Regions from separate parts of the Janthinobacterium sp. 64 genome, predicted to be linked through region 2. Evidence: predicted binding sites of a transcription regulator. Region 2 holds the regulator's gene; the other holds the start of a gene.
The links. Region 2 encodes FliA, which starts transcription of late flagellar genes. Its sites were predicted from a motif close to CTAAAGTTTNNNNNNNNNNNGCCGNTA; they were not measured.
Positions count from the first base shown of each region.

Region 1: the regulator FliA is predicted to act here: its motif matches at 2,219-2,245, upstream of CLU91_RS22220 (DUF5610 domain-containing protein).

Region 1 is NZ_PHUG01000001.1:5,065,965-5,069,372, reverse strand. Features, by position in the region: gene CLU91_RS22230 (HPF/RaiA family ribosome-associated protein) at 1-303, shown strand, start outside; gene CLU91_RS22225 (GGDEF domain-containing protein) at 566-1,531, shown strand; gene CLU91_RS22220 (DUF5610 domain-containing protein) at 1,533-2,147, opposite strand; gene sbcB (exodeoxyribonuclease I) at 2,293-3,408, shown strand, end outside.
Region 2 is NZ_PHUG01000001.1:2,453,102-2,456,509, reverse strand. Features, by position in the region: gene flhF (flagellar biosynthesis protein FlhF) at 1-870, shown strand, start outside; gene CLU91_RS10790 (MinD/ParA family ATP-binding protein) at 863-1,726, shown strand; gene CLU91_RS10785 (RNA polymerase sigma factor FliA) at 1,771-2,502, shown strand; gene CLU91_RS10780 (flagellar motor protein) at 2,484-3,230, shown strand; gene motD (flagellar motor protein MotD) at 3,236-3,408, shown strand, end outside.

The sequences.
Region 1 (3,408 bases), 2.6 Mb from region 2:
GAAGCCGCACTGAACCGCTTCCGCGACAACCTGACCCGCATCGAAGTCCACATCAGCGACACGAATGGCCCGAAAGGCGGCGCCGACGATATCCGCTGCGTCATGGAAGCACGCGTTGCTGGCTATCAACCGATTGCCGTGACCGAACAGAACGCCACCGTGCATCAATCCGTTGCCGGCGCCACGGACAAACTGAAACGCGCCATCGATAGTGCCCTGGGCCGCCTGCAAGACAGCAAGCGCCACGCCACCGGCAAGAATGCCGTGATCGATACGGCTGAAGCGGAAGAAACCGCCGAGTAACTCCCCACCTGCAGGATTTCCAGAGACTGAGGCAGCCGTTCAAGGCTGCCTTTGCACATCCGGCCCCGTCTTTCGTGCGCGGTAACAAGAATGCCAAAACCATCAGCATTCCAACGCATGGACGCGAGAATGAAATAATTGTCGTATTTCCCACAGTAAGTGACGTCGAGCAAGCCTTTGCCGTTACAGCCAAGGCCGCTTTACGCTATCATGAAGCTACCGGCCCCCTGCTCGCGCGCACCGGCTTTTTGAAAGTATGATTGTGGAACAGATCGGTAATTTCGGTGCTTCAGGCTGCAACATCGGCGATTTACAGCTATTTAGCGATGCTGCGGACAGCCAGACGGCCGCCATGCTGGCGCCCTGCCCCGTCATGCGCCTCGAAGCGGGCGAAGCCATTGCCGACAGCCAGGGCACCAGCCTGTACATCGTCCTGCGCGGCTCGCTGGCCGTGGCGGCCGACACCCACACGGGCATGGATGACGGCACCGTCAGCAAGGTTTTGCCCGGCGAAAGCGTGGGCGAACAATCGGTGCTCGATGAAGCGAGCAACCTGGCTGCCATTTCCGCCCTGGAAGAAACCGATTTGCTGGTGATCGACGCGGCCGTCGTCTGGGAATTGATCGAACAATCGAACGGCCTGGCGCGCAACCTGCTGCGCTTGCTGTCCTTCCGCATCCGCGCCGCCAATGCCCTGCTGCGCCGGCGCCAGAAACTGGGCGAATTCTACCGCCAGCTGTCGATGGTCGACAGCCTGACGGGTCTGTACAACCGCGCCTGGCTGACGGATCTGCTGCCGAACATGATCATCACGGCCCACGCCAGCGGCTCGCCGCTGTCGCTGGTGATGATAGACCTCGACCATTTCAAGCGTTTCAACGACACCCACGGCCACCAGGCGGGCGACCAGGCGTTGCGCATCGCCGCGCAAGTGCTGGGCGCAGCCCTGCGTCCGACGGATTTTGCTGTGCGTTATGGTGGCGAGGAAATGATGGTGATCTTGCCCGATACCAACGAACACGTGGCCCTGCGGGTGGCCGAGCGCCTGTGCGAACGCATGCAGCATGCCGTCATCTTCGCCGACATGCGCAGCGCGCTGCCGCACATCACGGGTTCCTTCGGCGTGGCCAGCCTGGCGGCCGACCAGGACGACGAGGCGCTGATCGCCGCCGCCGACGCGGCGCTGTACCGGGCAAAAGCCTCGGGTCGCAACCGGGTCATGCTGTAGCTCAGGCAGCCTTGCTGTCGGCCGGCTTGGCCGCGTCATCCTTCTTGCTGCTGTGCGCGGCGATGAAATCCGCATAGCCCTTCTGCACCAGCTCGTACGTCTTGTCGATATTGCCGGCAATATCGCCATTGAGCACTTTCAAGCCGTCCAGGATGTCGCGCGCTTCCTTGAAGCCTTTTTCCATGCCGCCGCTGATGGTGTCCATGAACTTGCTCAGGGCCGCATCGTCGTCCATGCCGGGATTCTGTTTTTTGAACGCGTCAAAAAAACCCGTCGACAGCGACACGATGCGGCTTGCCGTCGCTTCGGCGCTATTGTCTTGCGAGGCAGCGTTCTGGATCGCATCGTCACCGTACTGGCTCTTCAGCGCTTCATTGATGTTGGTGATGGCCGTCTTGTACAGCAGCGCCAGCGGCTCGTTTTCCGAACCGATCGAGACATTCAGCGACGCCTGCATGATGGAGGCGTTCAACTGCAGCTTGCTGCGCTCGTTCACGCTCATTTCAGCGTTGACGCCGTCCTTTTTCTGGACTTTATCGTCCTTGCCGGCAACGCCCGTACTGACGGAAGTCACGGAAGGGGTGGAATTGCCGCTTGCGGCGATGGGAATTGACACGATAGACCTCCTTGAACGGGCAATATATGCCACCATGCGGGAAACGCCATGATGACCATCCTCTCATGTAGTATCGGCAGGTTTTCAGAAAACTGTAGCAGCGACGCTTTGAGCGGCCCAGATAACCAATTCAGCAACGACATCAATGACTACCCAGACTTTCCTTTGGCACGACTACGAAACCTTTGGCGCCCAGCCGCGCCGCGACCGCCCGGCCCAGTTCGCCGCCATCCGCACGGATGCCGACCTCAACGAGATCGGCGAGCCGATCATGCTGTATTGCCAGCCTGCCAATGATTTCCTGCCCGATCCGCAAGCGTGCCTGATCACGGGCATCACGCCGCAGCAGTGCTTGCAGCTGGGCGTGCCCGAGCACCAGTTCGCCGCCACCATCGAAGCGGCCTTTTCGGAACCAGGCACCATCGGCGTGGGCTACAACACCATCCGTTTCGACGATGAAGTCACGCGTTTCCTGTTCTGGCGCAACCTGATCGACCCGTATGCGCGCGAATGGAAAAACCATTGCGGCCGCTGGGACATCCTCGACGTGGTGCGCATGACGCACGCGCTGCGCCCGGAAGGCATGCAATGGCCGAAGCGCGACGATGGCCAGACCAGTTTTAAGCTGGAACACCTGAGCAAGGCCAATGGCCTGGTGCACGAAGCGGCGCACGATGCGCTGTCCGACGTGCGCGCCACCATCGCCCTGGCCCGCCTGATCCGCGAAAAGCAGCCGAAACTGTTCGAATTCTGCCTGGCCCTGCACAAGAAGGACAGGGTCGCCAGCGAAATGGGCATGCACCTGGCCGCCGCCGAGCGCCAGCCCTTCCTGCACGTGTCGGGCATGTTCCCCGCCGAACGGGGCTGCCTGGGCATCGTCTGGCCGCTGGCCACGCACCCGAGCAACAAAAATGAAATCCTCGTCTGGGATTGCGCCTACGATCCGCGCGAACTGTTCAGTCTGGACGCCGACACCATCCGCACGAGCCTGTTTACGCGCAAGGAAGCCATGCCGGAAGGCATGACGCGCCTGCCCGTGAAAAGCGTGCACCTGAACAAGTCGCCCATGCTGGTCGGCAATTTAAAAACCCTGTCGCCGGCCATGGCTGCGCAATGGGGCATCGACGTGGATGCGGCGAAGGTCAACGCCCAGCTGGCCGCCGCGGCGCCGAACATGGATGCGATCTGGGCCGAAGTGTTCCAGCGCCCGGGCGCGAATGCCGCGCTGGACGTGGATGAGGATTTGTACAACGGTTTCGTC
Region 2 (3,408 bases):
GAGCCGCAAAAAGCCGTGGTGCTGCGCGAAATGCTGGCCGCCGGTTTCTCGGCCAGCCTGGCGCGCTACCTGATCGACAAGCTGCCCGCCGGCCTCGATGGCGCGCAAAGCATGCGCTGGATCAAGACCGTCCTGAGCCGTAACCTCAATACCGTCGCCAATGAAGACGCCATGCTGGAGCAGGGCGGCGTGTTTGCGCTGGTCGGCCCGACCGGTGTCGGCAAGACCACCAGCACGGCCAAGCTGGCGGCCCGCTGCGTGATGCGCCACGGCCCTGAAAAACTGGCCCTGATCACCACGGACGCCTATCGTATCGGCGCGCATGAGCAATTGCGCATCTATGGCAAAATCCTCGGCGTGATGGTGCATTCGGTGAAGGACGAGGCGGACCTGCGCATCGCCCTGAAAGAATTGAAGAACAAGCACACGGTGCTGATCGATACCGTGGGCGTGAGCCAGCGCGACCAGATGGTGACGGAGCAGGTGGCCATGCTGTCGGGCGCCGGCGCCGACGTGAAACGTTTGCTGTGCCTGAACTCCACGGCCACGCAGGAAACCTTGAATGAAGTCGTGCGCGCCTACCAGGGCAGCGGCTTGGCCGGCTGCATCATGACCAAGCTCGATGAAGCGGCCTCGATCGGCAATGTGCTCGACGTGGTGATCCGCCAGAAACTGAACCTGTTTTATGTGTCGAACGGCCAGCGCGTGCCGGAAGACCTGTACCTGGCCGACCGCGGCTACCTGATCGACCGCGCCTTCAAGCTCAAGCGCGATGCGGCGGCGACGCAGTTTTCCGATGCCGAACTGCCGCTCCTGATGGCGCAGGCGGCCGCACGCAACAATGAAGCGCGCGGGGTGCGCCTTGGCTAATTTCGATTTCGACCAGGCCGAAGGCTTGCGCCGCATGCTGGCCGGCCCGCAGCCGCGCGTGATGACATTTTTATCGGCCACGCCGCAGGACGACAAGGGCGCCATGCTGGTCAACCTGGGCGCCTCGCTGGTCTACGGCGGCAATGACGTGCTGCTGCTCGACGCCAGCGGCGGCAGCGACGGCGTCGCCGCGCGCCTGGGACTGGCGCACGGCGCCAGCCTGCGCGACGTGGCGCGCCAGCAGTGCGCCCTGAACCAGGTCATCCACCAGGTGCCGCAAGGCTTCGGCGTGGCCAGCCTGGGCGCGCGCAACCACCTGATGGACAGCATGGACTATGCGGGCGAGGACGAACTGCGCCGCCTGGGCAAGACTTTCGAAGTGCTGGCGCGCCAGAGCGGCATCGTGCTGGTCGACGGCGTCGTCGCCGACGCGGGCGATTGCTTCCCCGTGCCGCTGATGGCCTCGTCGGATATCGTGGTGCAAGTGTCGACCAGCGCCACCTCGATCAAGGCGGCGTACTGCCTGATCAAGCGCCTGAGCCAGGAACTGGGGCGCCGTCCGTTCGGCATTCTGGTCACCGGCGCTTCCGAATCCGAAGCAAAAGTGGTATACGATAATATGGCGCAGGCGGCGAGCCGCTACCTGGCCGTGAAACTGACCTCGATGGGATCGGTGCCTGCCGATGAGTATCTGCACCGCGCGGCGCGTCTGGGCCGCAGCGTGGTCGATGCCTTTCCGCTGGCGGGAGCCTCGGTGGCGTTTCGCGGACTGGCCGAGCGGCTGGCCCGTTCGGCGGCGCCGGTGCTCGGTGGCACCTTGTACCAGACGGGGAGCCCGCACCAGTTCAGCGTCTGAATCCAGCATCAGCACACGATAGCAGTTAAAACAATAAGCAGCCTATGTACACGGTCAAAGGGAAATCGAACAAGGACTATTTGCTGACGGAGCATATTCCGCTGGTGAAGCGTCTGGCGCACCATATGAAGGCGAAATTGCCGCCTTCGGTCGAGGTCGATGACCTGATCCAGGCCGGCATGATCGGCCTGCTCGACGCCATCAGCCGCTATGAAGAGACGCATGGCGCGCAGTTCGAGACGTATGCCGTGCTGCGCATCCGCGGCGCCATGCTCGACGAATTGCGCACCAGCGACTGGCTGCCGCGCAGCATGCGCCAGAACATGCGCAAGATCGAAGAGGCGATGAGCATTTTGCAGCAGCGCCTGGGACATCCGCCGACGGAGTCGGAAGTGGCAAAATTGCTGAAAATGTCGCTCGCCGATTACCAGGAAATGCTGGGCGACGGCGGCGGCCACCAGCTGCTGTACTACGAAGACTTTCATGACCCGGACGGCAATGACAGCTTTCTCGACCGCCATTGCGTGGACGAGGACAGCGACCCCTTGCGGTCCCTGCTCGATACCGATTTCCGGCAATCCGTGATCGATGCCATCGACGCGCTGCCGCCACGCGAGAAAATACTCATGGGCCTGTACTACGAAGAAGAGCTGAACCTGAAGGAGATCGGCGCGGTGATGGGCGTGTCCGAATCGCGCGTCTCGCAGCTGCATACCCAGGCCGTCGCGCGCCTGCGCGCAACCTTGAGGGAGCTGGCGTGGACTGGTCCAGCGTAATCGGGCTGGCGCTGGCGCTGGCGGGCCTCCTGGTCGGCCAGGCACTGGAAGGCGGCAAGATGGCCTCCCTGCTGCAGCCGGCCGCCTTCGCCATCGTGGTCATCGGCACCTTCGGCGCCGTGCTGCTGCAAACGCGGCTGCGCACCTTCGTGCGCGGCCTGGAAATGCTGCGCTGGGTCTTCCTGCCGCCCGCCGACACGCGCGCCGCGCTGGCGCGCGACATCGGACTATGGAGTCTGACGGCGCGCCGCGACGGTCCGCTGGCGCTAGAACGCCTGATGGAAAACACGGCCGACCGCTTCAATGCCAAGGGCTTGCGCATGATCGTCGACGGCATCGCGCCCGACAAGCTGCGCCAGCTGCTCGACGTGGAAATCTCCGCCTACGAAATGGCCGAGCGCCAGGCCGTCAAGGTATGGGAATCGGCGGCAGGCTACTCGCCCACCATCGGCATCCTGGGCGCCGTGCTGGGCTTGATACACGTGATGGAAAACCTCACCGACCCGAGCAAACTGGGCGGCGGCATCGCCGTGGCGTTTGTCTCGACGATTTATGGCGTCGGCCTGGCCAACCTGCTGTTCCTGCCGGTGGCGAACAAACTCAAGGCCATCGTCTCGCGCCGCGTGCTGCAGTATGAAATCACGGCCGCCGTGCTGTACGACATCGCCACGGGCGACCATACGCGCATCATCGAAGAGCGCGTTTCCAGTCTCTTGCACGAGCACTGAGCATGATGCGGCGCGCGCGCAGGAAGTATGACGAGGAACCGGACAACCAGGACCGCTGGCTGATCTCGTACGCCGACTTCATCACCCTGCTGTTCGCCTTTTTCGTCGTCATGTACGCGATTTCGCAAGTCAACGAAGGCAAGTACCGCGTCTTCCAGAATGCCATCGGCCAGGCCTT